2 regions of the Streptococcus nidrosiense genome follow, and region 1 is predicted to be linked to the other one. Evidence: predicted binding sites of a transcription regulator. Region 1 holds the regulator's gene; the other holds the start of a gene.
What was found. Region 1 encodes NrdR, which represses ribonucleotide reductase genes. Its sites were predicted from a motif close to ACACNATATATNGTGT; they were not measured.

Region 1 (9,145 bases):
TTGATAAGGGTAGATGATATTCTCGCAATCCAATTATGTCAGGAGGAAGTTCATGACTAGAAAAGAGCTATATGAAAATAAATTGCAGATGGATTATTTCTCAGATGACTACATTCGTTTTGAAGAAGATTTCCAAAAATACTCTGCCATGAATGTACCTCTGACTTTCCTGATTGACGACATTCTACGAACCATGGCCATCAACCAAAAGAACTACTTTGTCTTGAACAAGGAAAATGCCAAGGATGGTAGGGAGCATCGGTTTTATTTTAGGGTGAAGATGTCCGAAAATAAAGCCGTTAGAGGTTTTAAGTATACTTTTTGTATTTAGACAACGAAGAGGCTAGGATAAAAGTCTTTAAAATCAAAAAAACGCATATTATCAGGTATTGAAAAACCTTGATAATATGCGTTTTATCATAGAAAGATCTATTTCATTTTCTGCTAAAATTAAGTTATTGTCCAGCCGTCGTCGATTGATTATTGAAGATTAACTTTATTTTTCAAGATATAGTAGGTTCCGAGATAGAAGGCTGCGCTGAGGATGAGGTCTTTAACGATTTCAAAGGAGATCATCCAATTGTAGTCGATATCTATGCGAAGGTTGAGACCAACAAAGCCGAGAATGGTTTGGATAACAATATAGGCTAAAACGGCAAGAGCTGTACGGTATTCATTAAAGAGTTGTCCAATTGAAATAGACAAGTAGATGCAAAGGATGCTTGCTACAGTGCTAAGGATGAATGAAATCACAGAAAGCCAGAAACTATCCATGTAAAATTTAAAGAGGTATTCGAGAGAAAAGATATCAAGGAAGTTTGCGCCAGTCAGAACTAAAATGATATAAATACTCAAGATAAAGACTAATGAGCTCGCCAGAGACCAGATGAAAGCACCCAAAAGTTTGGATAAAATGATTTGGTGCTCAGATACGGGGAGTGTGAGAGTTAGGTATCCCTGACGATCATAGACACTACCCTTGAAGCGACGGATGATCAAAATCAAGGTTGAAATACTTAAGGTAATGATTAGTCCACCAAAAACTAGAGCCAGAAAAACTAACATAATCATTTGTTGATCAGGTGTATCGATGGATTTTAGGGAATTAGCTTGAACCCCGATAAGGGCAGAAAGAGCCAACACAGCACCATAGAGGGCTAAATACCATTTGTTAACATTTTTAAATTCATAACGAACTAAATTCCAAAACATAATAATCTCCTTTATCTAGGCTTTGAATTCGTGGCGGAAGAGCTGGTCGATAGACTCTCCAGACTCATAGCGAATATCATCAACATTTCCTTGACGGACGACTTTTCCATCCTTGAGGAAGATAATCTCATCCAAGATTGGTTCGATATCTGAAATCAAGTGAGTTGAAATCAAGACAGTCGAAGTTGGAGAGTAGTTGTTAATGATGGTGTTCAAGATATAGTCACGAGCCGCTGGGTCTACACCCCCGATTGGTTCGTCAAGCACGTATAGACGAGCATCACGACTCATGACAAGGATCAACTGAACCTTTTCTTTGTTCCCTTTTGAGAGTTTCTTGAAACGGCTGTTTTCATCAATGCCAAGATCACGAAGGAGACCTTGAGCACGTTCCAGATTAAAATCTTGGTAGAAGGTCTTGAAATAAGTGAGAGCTTCTTTGACCTTCATCTGTTCGTTGAGGTAGGTCGTATCAGGGAGATAAGAAACAATCGCTTTAGTTGCTGGACATGGTTCCATGTCGTTGATAAGGATACGTCCTTCATCAGGTTGGAGCAAGCCGTTGATTAGTTTAATCAAGGTTGTCTTTCCAGAACCGTTTGGGCCAAGGAGGCCAACGATTTTTCCAGCTGGAATTTCAAGGGAAACATTTGTAAGAGCAGGGCTTGCTCCATAGGATTTTGACACATTTTCAAATGCTAACAAGGTCATAGTTTAAACTCCTTCAATATAATCTCTCAAAACAGTCGGTAGTTCTTCTTTTTCATAGCCAAATTCTACCATGCCTGTTACAAACTGTTGCAGCTGTTCTTCTGACAGTTGCTTACGGGATTGGAGGATCAAGTCCAAATCCTCTGTGACAAAGCGTCCAGATGTCCGCTTGGTATAGACAAAGCCTTCTCTCTCCAAGTCCGATAGGGCACGCTGGATGGTGTTGGGATTGACCCCTGCCTCGCTTGCTAATTCTCTAACGGTTGGAAGCTGTTGATTGGGCTCGAGTTTATGGGAAATAATCTGCAATTTGATTTTCTCCATAATCTGCAAATAAATGGGTTTATTGTTATCAAATGTCCAAGACATCACGATCTCCTTTCTAATTACCTTTGTGTTAATTCAATAATACAACAAAACAAAAAACTTGTCAAGCCAAAAGGAGAATTATTTTGGGAATTGTTCAAAAAATGGTATAATGAAAAGAAAACGACAAGGAGGGAAAGGCATGCGTTGTCCAAAATGTGGCGCTACAAAATCAAGTGTGATCGATAGTCGCCAGGCTGAAGAAGGAAATACAATCAGAAGAAGACGTGAGTGTGAAGAGTGTCAGCATCGGTTTACAACCTATGAACGTGTTGAAGAGAGAACGCTGGTTGTGGTAAAAAAAGATGGTACACGGGAACAATTTTCAAGAGATAAAATCTTTAACGGGATTATTCGTTCAGCCCAGAAACGTCCAGTGTCAAGTGATGAGATTGGCATGGTGGTCAATCGCATCGAACAAAAACTCCGTAGTCGCAATGAAAATGAAATTCAGAGTGAGGTTATTGGCTCTTTGGTTATGGAAGAGTTGGCAGAGTTAGATGAGATTACTTATGTACGTTTTGCCAGTGTTTACCGTAGCTTTAAGGATGTGAGTGAACTTGAAAGCCTACTCCAGCAGATCACACAATCCTCTAAAAAGAAAAAGGAAAAATAAATGAAGCCAAATGACCGTTTTTCTTTTGTAAAGAATAATCGGGTGTCGCAAGATACCTCATCAATGGTGCAGTGCTACCTCCCGATTATCGGTCAGGAGGCGCTGAGCCTCTATCTTTATGCTGTGACTTTTTGGGATGGTGGTCAAAAGGAACATCTCTTTGCAGCTATGCTTAATCATCTGAATTTCGGGATGGATACCCTTTTAAAGGCTTTTAAAACTCTAACAGCCATGAAATTGGTGACCCTCTATCAGCAGGGGGAGGCCTATAACTTGTTACTCCATTCTCCCTTATCAACTCAAGAATTTTTACAACATACAGTTTATCGGACTTTGTTAGAAAAAATGATTGGGGATAGTGCGGTTGCAGCCATGAGACAGGAAGGTGTTGAAGGGGAACCTATCTCGGTGTCCTTGAGTCAAATCTTTCCTCAGTTATCTGAGTCTGCGAGTCAAGAAACCTCTGGCAGTCAGCCAGCAGCAGATGATTTTGATTTGGAGCATTTCCGTCAGCTTATGGCTCGCGATGGTCTTCGTTTTAAAGATGAGACTTCGGATGTTCTGGCCTTGTTTGCAATAGCAGACGAGCAGAAGTGGACCTGGTTTGAGACTTATCATGTAGCCAAAGCGACAGCAGTGTCGCAAGTGATTTCTGTCAAACGCATCCGCGAAAAGATAGCGCAAAAGCCTGTGACTTCTGACTTTAGTCCCAAGGAAGCAACCATTATCCGAGAGGCTAAGAGAAAGACAGCCTTGCAGTTCCTTGCTGAGATTAAGCAGACCCGCAAGGGAAGTATTACTCAGACTGAACGGGACCTGCTCCAGCAGATGGCAGCCTTGGGTTTGCTGGATGAAGTGATCAATGTTATCTTGCTCCTAACCTTTAATAAGGTTGATTCAGCTAATATCAATGAAAAATACGCCATGAAGGTGGCTAATGACTACGCCTATCAAAATATTCGTAGTGCCGAGGAGGCTGTCCTCCGTATTCGTGAACGTGGCCAAAAAGCAAAAACGCAAAAGCAAAATCAGACTGCCCCAGCAAAAACCAATGTGCCTAAATGGAGCAATCCTGAATATAAGAATGAAACGAGCGAAGAAACTCGTTTAGAACTAGAACGTAAGAAACAAGAAATGTTAGCTCGATTAGAAAAAGGAGGAGACTAGATGGAAAGTGTCGGAGACGTACTCAAGCGTCAACCAAGCCGATTTCAGTATCAGGATTTGGTCCAGCAAATTGTACAAGATCCTGATGTGGCGGTTTTTATCCAGCAAGCATCCCTCAGCCAAGAAGAGTTAAATCGGAGTATCTCCAAGTTTAATCAATACATCACGGAACGCGATAAGTTCCTCCGAGGAGATACAGACTATATCGCGCGTGGCTACAAGCCTATCCTAGTCATGAACCATGGCTATGCAGATGTCTCTTATGAAGAGACTCCAGAGCTAATCGCGGCAGAAAAAGAAGCGGCGATTAAAAACCGTCTCAAGCTAATCAATCTTCCAGCTAGTCTTAAAAAAGCTAGCCTAGCTCAAGTAGACTTGGATGATTTGGGGCGCTTGCCAGTTTTTGAAAAGCTTTTAGACTTTGTGGAGCAATATCCAGCTATTCGAAAAGGTCTGTACTTATATGGAGACTTTGGTGTGGGTAAAAGTTTCATGGTGGCTGCTCTAGCTCATGATTTATCTGAAAAACGTGGAGTATCTACAACTCTGCTCCACTATCCGAGCTTTGTCATTGATGTCAAAAATGCTATTGGGGATGGCTCTGTCAAAACCTTGGTAGATGAAATCAAGCTGGCAGAAGTTCTGATTTTGGATGATATCGGTGCTGAGCAATCAACACCGTGGGTCCGTGATGAAATCTTGCAGGTGATTCTTCAGTATCGCATGCAGGAAGATTTACCGACTTTCTTTACTTCAAACTTCAATTTTGAAGATTTGGAAAAACATTTTGCAAAAGGCAAGAACGGAAATGACGAAACTTGGGAAGCCAGACGTGTCATGGAACGTATCCGTTACCTTGCTGAAGAAACACAACTAAAAGGAGAAAACCGTCGATGACAGAAACTACAACATTAATGAAGTCCCACTCTTCAGTACGTCGCTTTAAGGAACAAGAAATTCCTCAAGCTGACCTAACTGAAATTTTAACTGCCGCACAAATGGCCTCTTCTTGGAAAAACTTCCAATCTTATTCTGTGATTGTTGTAAGAAGCCAAGAAAAGAAGGATGCCTTATTTGAGCTAGTTCCTCAGGAAGCGATTCGCCAGTCTGCAGCCTTTCTCCTCTTTGTCGGTGACCTAAACCGTGCAGAAAAAGGGGCTCGTCTCCATACGGATGTTTTCCAACCTCAAGGGGTGGAAGGACTCCTCATCACTTCAGTAGATGCTGCGCTTGCTGGGCAAAATACCTTGCTTGCGGCAGAAAGCCTAGGCTACGGTGGAGTGATTATCGGTTTGGTGCGTTACAAGTCTGTTGAATTAGCAGAATTGTTTAAGCTTCCTGACTATACCTATCCAGTCTTTGGGATTGCACTAGGTGTTCCAAATCAAAAGCATGCTGTAAAACCAAGATTGCCACTAGAGAATGTTGTCTTTGAGGAAGAATACCAAGAACAGTCAACTGAGGCAATCGAAGCCTATGACCGTGTACAGACTGAATATGCAGGTGCGCGTGCGACTACAACTTGGAGTCAACGTTTGGCAGAGCAATTCGGCAATCAAGAACCAAGCTCGACTCGAGAAAATCTTGAGCAGAAGAAGTTATTGTAGAAAGTGAGAAAACATGGCCTTACCAACTGTTGCCATTGTGGGACGTCCCAATGTTGGGAAATCAACCCTATTTAACCGTATCGCGGGAGAACGCATCTCAATCGTAGAAGATGTTGAAGGTGTAACGCGAGATCGTATTTATGCCACGGGTGAGTGGCTTAACCGTTCTTTTAGTATGATTGATACTGGAGGGATCGATGATGTCGATGCTCCGTTTATGGAACAAATCAAACACCAGGCAGAAATTGCCATGGAAGAAGCAGATGTTATCGTCTTTGTCGTATCTGGTAAAGAAGGAATTACAGATGCGGACGAATACGTTGCCCGTAAACTTTATAAAACTCATAAACCAGTCATCCTAGCCGTTAACAAGGTTGACAATCCAGAGATGCGAAATGATATCTATGATTTCTACGCTCTAGGTTTGGGCGAACCACTACCGATTTCATCTGTTCATGGTATCGGGACAGGGGATGTACTGGATGCTATCGTTGAAAATCTCCCACATGAAGTTGAAGAAGAAAATCCAGATGTCATTAAATTCAGCTTGATTGGTCGTCCCAATGTCGGAAAATCTAGCTTGATCAATGCCATTTTGGGAGAAGATCGCGTCATTGCCAGCCCTGTCGCTGGTACTACTCGTGATGCCATTGACACTCATTTTACAGATGCTGACGGTCAAGAGTTTACCATGATTGATACTGCTGGTATGCGTAAGTCAGGTAAAGTCTATGAAAATACTGAGAAATACTCTGTCATGCGTGCCATGCGTGCTATTGACCGTTCAGATGTAGTTTTGATGGTCCTCAATGCCGAAGAAGGTATTCGTGAGTATGACAAGCGTATCGCTGGATTTGCCCATGAAGCTGGTAAAGGGATGATTATCGTGGTCAATAAGTGGGATACTCTTGAAAAAGATAACCATACTATGAAAAACTGGGAGGAAGATATCCGTGAGCAGTTCCAATACCTGCCTTACGCACCGATTATCTTTGTATCAGCCTTGACCAAGCAACGTCTCCACAAGTTGCCTGAGATGATCAAGCAAATCAGCGAGAGTCAAAATACCCGTATCCCATCAGCTGTCTTGAATGATGTGATTATGGATGCCATTGCTATCAATCCAACACCGACCGACAAAGGGAAACGCCTCAAGATTTTCTATGCGACACAAGTGGCAACCAAACCACCGACCTTTGTCATCTTTGTCAACGAAGAAGAACTCATGCACTTCTCTTACTTGCGTTTCTTGGAAAATCAAATCCGCAAGGCCTTTGTCTTTGAAGGAACACCAATCCATCTCATCGCAAGAAAACGTAAATAAAAAAGTAGAATCTGGAATGACATTTCCAGATTTTTTTGATAGAATGAAGCTAAAGAAAACGCTATCGAAAAGAGGTGTCGATAATGAAACTGTCGTTTAATCAATTGATACTCTTATTTCCTTGCTTTTGCTTTTTCTATTGGATAGACAATGCTGATAGAAACAGTAAGTTTTTCCCCATCATCTACTATTTCTACTGGATTTATTTTTCCCTTTTAGCTCTATTTAGCCTGGATTTGACAATTTTTTCATTCTTATTTTTCCCTCTTGTTCTGAAACATGTATCAGATATGAGTGCTTGGGGTGTTTGGTTGCTGTTGATAGTCCTATCTCTAGGCAGTGACTGGCTAGACTACATCTTCTTCAAAAAAATGTTTCGTTTGAGACGGGAGTTAGGGAAATCTAAAGGCGGAAGGCATTGATTTATACTCTTCGAAAATCAAATCCGCAAGGCCTTTGTCTTTGAAGGAACACCGATTCACCTGATCGCAAGAAAACGGAAGTAGTGGATGTAAAAAAAGGTAGAGCATCAAGACTTGTTCTACCACTTATCTACCCCACCAAATCATTTGCAAAAGATGTGAACAGGATTTGGTTTGTAGTATATTATTGAAATTGAAAAAGGATGGAATGATTTTCCATCCTTTTTATAGCGGAATAAATTTATATTCCTAGGGGGACAATGTTTAATCTTTCTTACCTTTTAGTAAGAAGGTAGCTGAGAGGGCTAGGCTGAGACTTGCCATAAAGAGGAGAGGGCTAGCTTGTTCACCTGTGGCTGGGAGTTGTTTGTCATTCGTAGAGACCTGATCATTGGCTTCATTACTTTCAACCAATGGTTTTGTGGTTTCTAGGTTTCTTTCTTCCGTATGAGCTGGGACAGGTTTAACAGTTGAGCCTTCTGTCTTGTAAACAATAGCGTAGGTGCTCACGTCAAAAGTAATAAACTCAATCATACCATCTCGAATGGTGAATTCTTGTGGTTTTAATTCACTTGTTGAAGTTAATTGATAAAGTTCTTGAACATCACCTGAAATTGGTAGTTGAACGAGTACAGCACCTTTTGGTTGAACTGGTTGTCCATCTTTATCCTTGAGTTGAAGAGTGTAAGCATCGTATTTCTTGCCCAAGAGTTCTTTGTTTTCAACTTTTTGACTATCGAGGTAGCTTGCGCCTTCGAGTTCAGTTGTTCCACTAATAACTTGAACTCTTGTAGTCCTGTCTTTCAATACTTTGAGTTTAAACTCAGGAATTGTGTTACTTGGCGCGGCTTGACCACTACCTGTTCCAATAGGTTTGGTATATTCAGGCCTTTCCACAGTAGGTGCTTTCTGGTCCCCAACAGTTCCGATAGGTTTGGTATATTCAGGTCTTTCCACAGTAGGTGCCTCCTGATCCCCAGCAGTTCCGACAGGACCAGTGTATTCAGGTCTTTCCACAGTAGGCGCTTCCTGATCCCCAGCAGTTCCGATAGGACCAGTGTATTCAGGTCTTTCCACAGTAGGTGCTTCTTGATCCCCAGCAGTTCCGATAGGACCAGTGTATTCAGGTCTTTCCACAGTAGGTGCCTCCTGCTCCCCAGCAGTACCAATAGGATCTGTGTACTCAGGAATGGTTACTACTGGAGCAGGCTCATCCCCTTTACTTGTTTGGATTTTTTCTTCCACTGGACTAGTTTCATCCTTAGGAAATACTGTTACAACAGAGCTGCTTATTGTTTTTCCTTGGATGGCATAAGCTTCTATCGGATTACCAGCTTTACGATCTGTAGTTTCAGGGATGTCTAGTTGGACCTTATTATCCTTGATGGTTAGAACAGTTTGTTCACCTGATGTGACAAGATGGTCATCATCGACTTTTCTGAGTAGAAGAGGATCCTTGATACCAGGGAAGGTGACAGCGACTCCATCCCAATTACCAGTTGGTAGGGTTAAGGTAACAGTCTTATCTTTGGACTTAATAGGATCAAGGATTGGACTATCGAGAGACACAGATGGTGCCTTTAAGATATCAAAGGAATCAAGAGAGATTTTCTTTCGCCCTTCTGGAGAATCTGGATCTACTTTCAAAGTTAGGACGTGATCACCATCAGCTAGATTTGTGAATTCGCCAATCAAAGCACCTTTTTCTGTTGCTCCTGGA
Region 2 (9,145 bases), 760 kb from region 1:
TTTAACAGTCATAAAGCTTGATAACGTTCGTAAATATAGCGTCCTCAAAGGATTTATTGGTTACTATTTAAATTTTTATATGCATTTATAAGTTTTAACTATAGTTTAAAGTTAGGATTTTACATAATATTTTATCGCTTTCATTTTACTTACTGCTCATTTTTTTGTACAATAGTTCTATGAAAATTTTAGTTACATCTGGTGGTACAAGCGAAGCAATAGATCAAGTTCGCTCCGTTACCAATCACTCTACTGGTAGACTTGGTAAAGTAATAACTGAGACTTTACTAAATGCTGGTCACCAAGTTTGTCTGATTACTACGAGACAAGCATTAAAGCCAGAACTACACCCGAATTTGACTATGATTGAAATCCAAAACACTTCCGATTTACTCCAAGAGATGAAACGAATTGTCCCTGATTATCAAGTCTTGATCCATTCCATGGCAGTCTCTGACTATAGTCCTGTTTACATGACTGGTCTCGATGAAGTTCAAGCAAGCCAAGATTTAAGTGATTTTTTGCATAAGAAAAATACGGAAACAAAGATTTCTTCTAAGGATGAGGTGCAAGTCCTATTTCTCAAGAAAAACCCAAAGATTATTTCTCTTGTTAAAGAATGGAATCCAAGTATCCATCTCATTGGCTTTAAACTCCTTGTCGATGTTACTGAGGAGCATCTGATTCAAGTCGCTAGAGAAAGTCTTAAAAAGAATCAAGCTGATTTGATTGTCGCTAATGACCTCACTCAGATTAATGCGAATCAGCACCTGGCTTATCTAGTAGAAGAAAAGGATTATCAGATTGCTACTAGCAAGCAAGAAATTGCTAACTTTTTAGTCAAGAGAATTCAAGGATTTGACTGTTAGAAAGGAAAATTATGGCTCGTATTACAATTGCTATTACTGGATCTATTGCTGCATATAAGGCTACTGATTTGGTTAGTAACTTGAAGAAACAGGGGCATTCTGTTACGGTACTTATGACCCAGGCTGCAACTGCCTTTATCCAACCTTTAACCCTTCAAGTCTTATCTCAAAATACAGTTCATCTCGATCTTATGCAGGAACCATATCCTGACAAAGTCAATCATATCGAGCTTGGCAAAGAAACAGACTTATTTATTCTTGCCCCTGCAACTGCTAATACGATTGCAAAACTAGCACACGGTTTCGCAGATAATATGGTGACTGCTACCGCTCTTGCCTTGCCCCACTATGTTCCAAAACTAGTGGCACCTGCTATGAATATCAAAATGTATGACCATCCAGCAACTCAAACAAACCTAAATACTTTGGAAACTTATGGTTATACAATTATTTCTCCTAAAGAATCCCTACTGGCCTGTGGCGATGTAGGACGGGGTGCTCTTGCTGATCTTGATACTATTTTACAACTGATAAAGGAAAAACTTCATGAACAAACGCTCTAATATTGCTCCTATTGCTATCTTTTTTGCCAGCATGATCGTCATTCATCTGCTGAGCTCTATTGTCTTTAATGTCTTGCCATTTCCAATTAAACCAACCATTGTCCATATTCCAGTCATCATTGCTAGTATCATCTACGGGCCACGGATTGGAGCCATCTTAGGTTTCTTGATGGGGATGATTAGCTTGACAGTCAATACAATCACAATTCTCCCAACCAGCTACCTTTTCTCTCCATTTGTACCAAACGGTAACATCTACTCCCTAGTTATTGCGATTGTACCACGCATCCTTATTGGTTTAACTCCATACTTTGTCTATAAACTCCTCAAAAACAAGGCTGGGCTCATCTTCGCGGGAGCACTCGGTTCCCTCACAAATACTGTATTTGTACTAGGCGGAATCTTCTTCCTCTTTGGAAATGTTTTTGACGGAAATATCCAAAAACTATTAGCTACTGTTATCTCAACAAATTCTATCGCAGAACTCATAATCTCAGCAATACTTACCCTAGTTATTGTTCCGAGACTTGAAAAAATCAAAAAATAAGAGGTCGGGAGAATCCCGGCCTCGATTTTTATTTACCCCAAGTAACTGACTCTGTATTTAATTAAGATTACAGACTCCTAAAAGTCCCTTTGACGAAATTATCGAAAAACTTGATTGTAAAGACTCACCAATATGGGAAAAAGCTTCAATCTTGGAAAAATAATTACTTTCCCATAGCCTTTTATCTACTTATTATTGGGCTAGACGTGCTTCTTCTAAAATCTTTTCAATCTTTGTTGTCAGCAAATCGATAGCTACTGTGTTGGTTACTCCTTCTGGAATAACGATATCTGCATAACGCTTTGTTGGCTCAATAAATTGATGATACATGGGTTTTACCACACCAAGATACTGGTCAATAACGCTATCCAGGCTACGACCACGTTCTTCCATATCACGTTTAATACGGCGAATGATACGAACATCATCATCTGTATCTACGAAAATCTTGATATCCATCAAATCACGAAGTCGTTTGTCCTCCAAAACCAAGATTCCTTCTACGATAAAGACATCCTGAGGTTCTTGACGGTAGGTTTTAGAACTTCTAGTATGGGCAGCATAATCATAGGTAGGAATATCAACTGGACGACCTGCCAACAACTCTTTGATTTGCTCAATCATCAAATCAGTATCAAAAGCAAAAGGATGGTCATAGTTGGTCTTGATACGCTCTTCAAAGGTTAAATGAGATTGATCTTTATAGTAGGAATCATGCTCAATCATAGAGATTTTCTCATTTGGAAAATGTGACAAGATTGCTTTAGATACACTTGTCTTTCCTCCTCCAGATCCACCTGTTACTCCGATAATGATTGGTCTATTTTGCATTGTAGCCTCCTTGTTTTTTCCCTTGTCTATTTTACCATATTTTTGATAAATTTTACAGATGGAGTTTTCTAGAAAATAGAAGAAAAAATCCTCATAGCTAGAAGCTACAAGGATTTGTAATTGATTAATCGAAGTTAACGTATTCTTTAGAAAGTTCAAGAACTTCTTCCATTGTTGAACATTCAGTAAGAGCACGGTTAGCGTATTCTTGCATTTTAGCAGTGTCGAGTTTCTTCATCAAGCTACGTGTACGAAGTACAGATGTTGCTGACATAGAGAACTCATCCAAGCCCATTCCGACAAGAAGTGGAACAGCTGTTTGGTCACCAGCCATTTCACCACACATACCAGCCCATTTACCTTCAGCGTGAGCTGCTTTGATAACGTTGTTGATCAAACGAAGGATTGATGGGTTGTATGGTTGGTAAAGGTATGAAACTTGTTCGTTCATACGGTCTGCCGCCATTGTGTATTGGATCAAGTCGTTTGTACCAATTGAGAAGAAATCAACTTCTTTTGCAAATTGGTCTGCAAGCATAGCTGCTGCAGGAATTTCGATCATGATACCAACTTGGATGTCATCCGCAACTGCAACACCTTCAGCAAGAAGGTTAGCTTTTTCTTCATCGAAGACTGCTTTAGCTGCACGGAATTCTTTCAAAAGCGCAACCATCGGGAACATGATACGCAATTGACCGTGTACAGAAGCACGAAGAAGAGCACGGATTTGAGTGCGGAACATTGCATCTCCTGTTTCAGAGATAGAGATACGAAGAGCACGGAATCCAAGGAATGGGTTCATTTCATGTGGCATATCGAAGTAAGGAAGTTCCTTGTCACCACCGATATCCATTGTACGGACAACAACTGGTTTACCGTTCATTCCTTCAAGAACAGCCTTGTATGCTTCGTACTGCTCGTCTTCAGTTGGGAAGTCTTGAGAATCCATGTACAAGAACTCTGTACGGTAAAGACCGACAGCTTCTGCACCATTGTCATTAACACCTTCAACGTCTTTTGGAGTACCAATGTTTGCTGCCAATTCGAAGTGTTTACCGTCAGCAGTAACTGTTTGAGCATCCTTCAAGAGTGCCCACTCAGCTTTTTGTTGAGCGTAAGCTTCACCAGCTGCTTTAAACTCAGCCGCTTGTTCGTCAGTAGGGTTAATAATCACTTCACCTGTAATACCATTAACGGCAAGTAGGTCACCATCTTTAACGATTTCAGTGATGTTGTTTGTACCCAAAACTGCAGCGATTTCAAGTGTACGAGCCATGATAGCTGAGTGACTTGTACGTCCACCAATGTTTGTTACAAAAGCTTTTACAAAGTTTTTGTCCAATTGAGCTGTATCAGATGGAGTCAAGTCGTGAGCAATCACGATTACTTCTTCATTGATAGAAGCTGGGTTTGGCAATTTTTTACCAAGGAGGTTAGCCAATACACGTTTTGTTACGTCACGGATATCCGCTGCACGTTCTTGCATGTATGGGTTGTCTTCCATGCCTTCGAAGATTGTGATAAACATATCTGTAACTTCTTTCAGACCTGCTTCTGCATTCACTTTCTTAGCACGGATAGTTTCTTTGATTTGACCGATCAATTCAGGGTCAGCAAGAACCATCAAGTGGGCGTCAAATACTTGTGCCGCTTCTTCACCAAGCGTACCTACAGCCTTCTCGCGGATAAGAGAAAGCTCGTTTTGAGAAGCTTCAAGAGCAACATCCAAACGAGCCTCTTCTGCATTTGTATCTTCGACTGTAACAGTCTCGAATGATAAATCCGGTTGAACGAGTAGATATGCTTTTGCAACTGCAACACCGTCAGATGCTGCGATTCCTTTAAGCATTTCTGTCATTTCCTTATGCCAATCCTTCTTTTTCCATTGTTTCTGAGATTGCAGCGATAGCGTCATCAGCGTCTGCACCTTCAGCAGTGATTGTAACGTCAGCACCTTGACCAACACCAAGGCTCATTACACCCATGATAGATTTAAGGTTAACTGATTTACCTTTGTACTCAAGAGTGATATCTGAAGCAAATTTGCTAGCAGTTTGTACCAACAATGTTGCTGGACGTGCGTGAATACCTGTTTCTGCCACTACGTGGAAATCTTTAGAAGCCATAGTTTGACTCTCCTTTAATAGTTTTCTTGTTGAGTTACATATCTGATAACCCTTACAATTTAGTATTATATCACCTTCATTGATATTTTTCAAGTATTTTATGGACTTTCTTCAATTTCCTTTCAGATAACTTGCTGAAAATCTTCTATTAAATCTAGCAAAACACAGTATGTAGTTTTTGTCGAGACACCTATAATGAAATCATTGCTTTTTCTGTAATTATTTTTCAATGCTACACTATATATTGTGTTTGTTGGTAAAATCAGTAAAATAAGTACACAAGATTTAGTTTTAGAAAGTTGACAAAGTTTTTTTTTCTGATATACTAAGAAAGTAATAATTTTTTAAAGAGGAGTTACAGAAATGGTAACCGTATATTCTAAAAACAACTGTGTCCAATGTAAAATGACGAAACGTTTTTTAGACAGTAATAATGTTGAATATAAAGAAATCAATCTTGATGAACAACCTGAATACATTGATCAAGTAAAAGAGCTTGGCTTTAGTGCTGCTCCTATTATTCAGACACCAACAGAAGTTTTCTCTGGTTTCCAACCAGGTAAACTCAAACAACTTGCTTAAGAATCAGGACAAAAGCTTCTATGTCTACCTTAGAAGCCTTTCTTTTGTAATTAGATAAAGGATTTTTTATGGGATTAAAACAACTTGAAGATGTGACTTACTTCCGTCTTAATAATGAAATTAACCGTCCTGTTAATGGACAAATCATGCTTCACAAAGACAAGGAAGCTTTAGAAGCCTTCTTTAAAGAAAATGTTGTACCAAATACAATGTTTTTTAACTCAATTACGGATAAAATCAACTTCCTCATTGAGCATAACTACATTGAAACAGCATTTATCAAGAAATACCGTCCAGAATTTTTGGAAGAACTACACCAATTTATCAAGGATCAAAACTTCCAGTTTAAGTCTTTCATGGCTGCCTATAAATTCTATAATCAGTATGCTCTGAAAACTAATGACGGAGAATACTACCTTGAAAGCATGGAAGACCGTGTCTTCTTTAACGCTCTTTACTTTGCGGATGGTGATGAAGCGATTGCCATTGATATTGCTAATGAAATTATCCACCAACGTTATCAACCTGCTACTCCTTCTTTCTTGAATGCAGGTCGTGCTCGTCGTGGTGAGTTGGTATCTTGTTTCTTGATCCAGGTAACAGATGATATGAACTCTATCGGACGTTCTATCAACTCAGCTCTTCAACTTTCACGTATCGGTGGTGGTGTGGGAATTTCCCTCAGCAACCTTCGTGAAGCTGGAGCTCCTATTAAAGGATATGAGGGTGCTGCTTCTGGTGTTGTACCAGTTATGAAGCTTTTCGAAGACAGCTTCTCTTACTCTAACCAACTCGGTCAACGTCAAGGTGCTGGAGTTGTTTACCTCAATGTCTTCCACCCAGATATCATCGCCTTCCTTTCAACTAAGAAGGAAAATGCGGACGAAAAAGTGCGTGTCAAGACCCTTTCACTTGGTGTTGTTGTACCAGATAAATTCTACGAATTAGCTCGTAAGAATGAAGAAATGTACCTATTTAGCCCATATTCTGTAGAAAAAGAGTATGGCGTACCTTTCAACTACATCGATATCACAGAAAAATACGATGAGCTAGTTGCAAATCCAAACATCCGTAAGACAAAAATCAAGGCGCGTGATTTGGAAACTGAGATTTCTAAATTGCAACAAGAATCTGGCTATCCTTATGTGGTCAACATTGATACTGCTAACCGCGCAAATCCAGTTGATGGTAAGATTATCATGAGCAACTTGTGTTCAGAGATTCTTCAAGTCCAAGAACCAAGTCTTATCAACGATGCTCAAGAATTCCTAAAAATGGGTACTGATGTCTCATGTAACCTTGGTTCAACAAACGTGGTCAACATGATGACTTCACCTGACTTTGGTCGCTCCATCCGTGCTATGGTTCGTGCCCTTACTTTCGTTACAGATAGTTCACACATCGTAGCTGTTCCTACAATCGACCACGGAAACAGCCAAGCTCATACCTTTGGTCTTGGTGCCATGGGACTTCACAGCTACCTTGCGCAACAATTGATCGAATACGGATCGCCTGAGTCTGTTGAATTTACAAGCATCTACTTCATGCTTATGAACTACTGGACCTTGGTTGAGTCAAACAACATCGCACGTGAACGTGGTGTTACCTTCCATAACTTTGAGAAATCAGACTATGCTAACGGTAGCTACTTTGATAAGTATTTGACTAGCGAATTTCTTCCGAAATCAGACCGTGTTAAAGAACTTTTCAAAGATATTTTTATCCCTACTGCTGCTGACTGGGCTGAACTTCGTGATAAAGTTAAAGCAGATGGACTTTACCACCAAAACCGACTTGCTGTAGCGCCAAATGGTTCTATCAGCTACATCAACGATGTTTCTGCTTCTATCCACCCAATCACGCAACGTATCGAAGAACGCCAAGAGAAGAAAATCGGTAAGATTTACTATCCTGCTGCTGGTTTGTCAACAGAAACAATCCCTTACTACACTTCTGCTTATGACATGGATATGCGTAAGGTCATTGATGTTTATGCTGCTGCAACCGAGCACGTTGACCAAGGACTTTCACTCACTCTCTTCATGCGTAGTGATATTCCGACAGGCCTTTACGAATGGAAGAAAGAAAACAAACAAACGACACGTGACTTGTCTATCCTTCGTAACTATGCCTTCAACAAAGGTATCAAGTCTATCTACTACGTCCGTACCTTTACAGATGATGGTGGAGAAGTCGGTGCTAACCAATGTGAGAGCTGTGTGATTTAATTCAACTCTCAAAAAAATTACATTTACTTAATCCATTAAACGTATTTTGCTGATAAAATCATGTAAGAACATAAAAGTCGGGCTTCCGACTTTTTGTTCGATTCTAGCATAGAATTATGATAAAATAAGAGTGATTATGTTATCGCATTACTACACACAGAAAGAGATTTCAAATGAAAACTTACTACAAAGCTATTAACTGGAATGCCATCGAAGATGTCATTGACAAATCAACCTGGGAAAAGCTGACTGAGCAGTTCTGGCTTGATACGCGTATCCCTTTGTCAAATGACCTAGACGACTGGAGAAAGCTTTCTAATAAGGAAAAAGACCTTGTTGGTAAAGTTTTTGGAGGTTTGACCCTTCTTGATACCATGCAATCAGAAACTGGTGTTCAAGCCCTTCGTGCTGATATTCGTACCCCTCACGAGGAAGCTGTTTTTAACAATATCCAATTTATGGAATCTGTCCATGCCAAATCTTACTCTTCTATCTTTTCTACATTGAATACCAAGTCAGAAATCGAAGAGATTTTCGAATGGACCAACACTAATCCATATCTTCAGAAAAAAGCTGAGATTATCAATGAAATCTACCTAAACGGAACTCCTCTTGAAAAGAAAGTAGCTAGTGTTTTCCTTGAAACCTTCCTTTTCTACTCTGGTTTCTTCACACCACTCTACTATCTTGGAAACAACAAGTTGGCCAACGTAGCTGAGATCATCAAGTTGATCATTCGTGACGAGTCAGTTCATGGAACCTACATCGGCTACAAGTTCCAGCTAGGTTTCAACGAATTACCTGAAGACGAACAAGAAAAACTCAAAGAATGGATGTACGACCTTCTCTATACTCTTTATGAGAATGAAGAAGGCTACACAGAGAGCCTCTATGACGAAGTCGGATGGACTGAAGAGGTTAAAACCTTCCTTCGCTACAATGCAAATAAAGCCCTTATGAACTTGGGGCAAGATCCTCTCTTCCCTGATTCAGCTGACGATGTCAACCCGATCGTTATGAATGGGATTTCAACTGGTACATCAAACCACGACTTCTTCTCTCAAGTTGGTAATGGCTATCTACTTGGTGAAGTTGAAGCTATGCAGGATGATGACTATAACTATGGACTAAATTAATACCTAACCTAAAAAAACATCTAAGTTTATTTACAAACTAGATGTTTTTTTTTGTTTATTTTTGTTTTCTTTAAGTTGCTTAGCTGTTTAAAATATGATAAAATAATATTAGATTTGGGGGTGGTTCAATGCTGAAGCAAGAAAAATTAGATACTATTTTAGAAATTGTAAATACAAAAGGAACTATCACTGTTAAAGAGATTATGAATCGCCTTGATATTTCCGATATGACAGCTAGACGATATTTACAAGAGTTAGCAGAT

Region 2: a site for NrdR is predicted at 5,171-5,186, ahead of nrdH (glutaredoxin-like protein NrdH). Genes of this name have one in related genera too.

What each region holds. Positions count from the first base shown of each region.
Region 1 is NZ_CP152419.1:64,347-73,491, reverse strand. Features, by position in the region: gene AAFQ93_RS00325 (hypothetical protein) at 1-60, shown strand, start outside; gene AAFQ93_RS00320 (DUF5960 family protein) at 53-331, shown strand; partial or broken gene AAFQ93_RS00315 (hypothetical protein) at 633-1,212, opposite strand; gene AAFQ93_RS00310 (ABC transporter ATP-binding protein) at 1,228-1,923, opposite strand; gene AAFQ93_RS00305 (GntR family transcriptional regulator) at 1,927-2,292, opposite strand; gene nrdR (transcriptional regulator NrdR) at 2,432-2,905, shown strand; gene AAFQ93_RS00295 (DnaD domain protein) at 2,906-4,072, shown strand; gene dnaI (primosomal protein DnaI) at 4,073-4,969, shown strand; gene AAFQ93_RS00285 (NADPH-dependent oxidoreductase) at 4,966-5,679, shown strand; gene der (ribosome biogenesis GTPase Der) at 5,693-7,003, shown strand; gene AAFQ93_RS00275 (hypothetical protein) at 7,087-7,425, shown strand; gene AAFQ93_RS00270 (SIALI-17 repeat-containing surface protein) at 7,690-9,145, opposite strand, start outside.
Region 2 is NZ_CP152419.1:1,323,881-1,333,025, reverse strand. Features, by position in the region: gene AAFQ93_RS06315 (phosphopantothenate--cysteine ligase) at 180-869, shown strand; gene coaC (phosphopantothenoylcysteine decarboxylase) at 881-1,432, shown strand; gene AAFQ93_RS06305 (ECF transporter S component) at 1,416-1,979, shown strand; gene udk (uridine kinase) at 2,172-2,810, opposite strand; gene ptsP (phosphoenolpyruvate--protein phosphotransferase) at 2,935-4,668, opposite strand; gene AAFQ93_RS06290 (phosphocarrier protein HPr) at 4,673-4,936, opposite strand; gene nrdH (glutaredoxin-like protein NrdH) at 5,300-5,518, shown strand; gene nrdE (class 1b ribonucleoside-diphosphate reductase subunit alpha) at 5,587-7,746, shown strand; gene nrdF (class 1b ribonucleoside-diphosphate reductase subunit beta) at 7,920-8,882, shown strand; gene AAFQ93_RS06270 (DeoR/GlpR family DNA-binding transcription regulator) at 9,011-9,145, shown strand, end outside.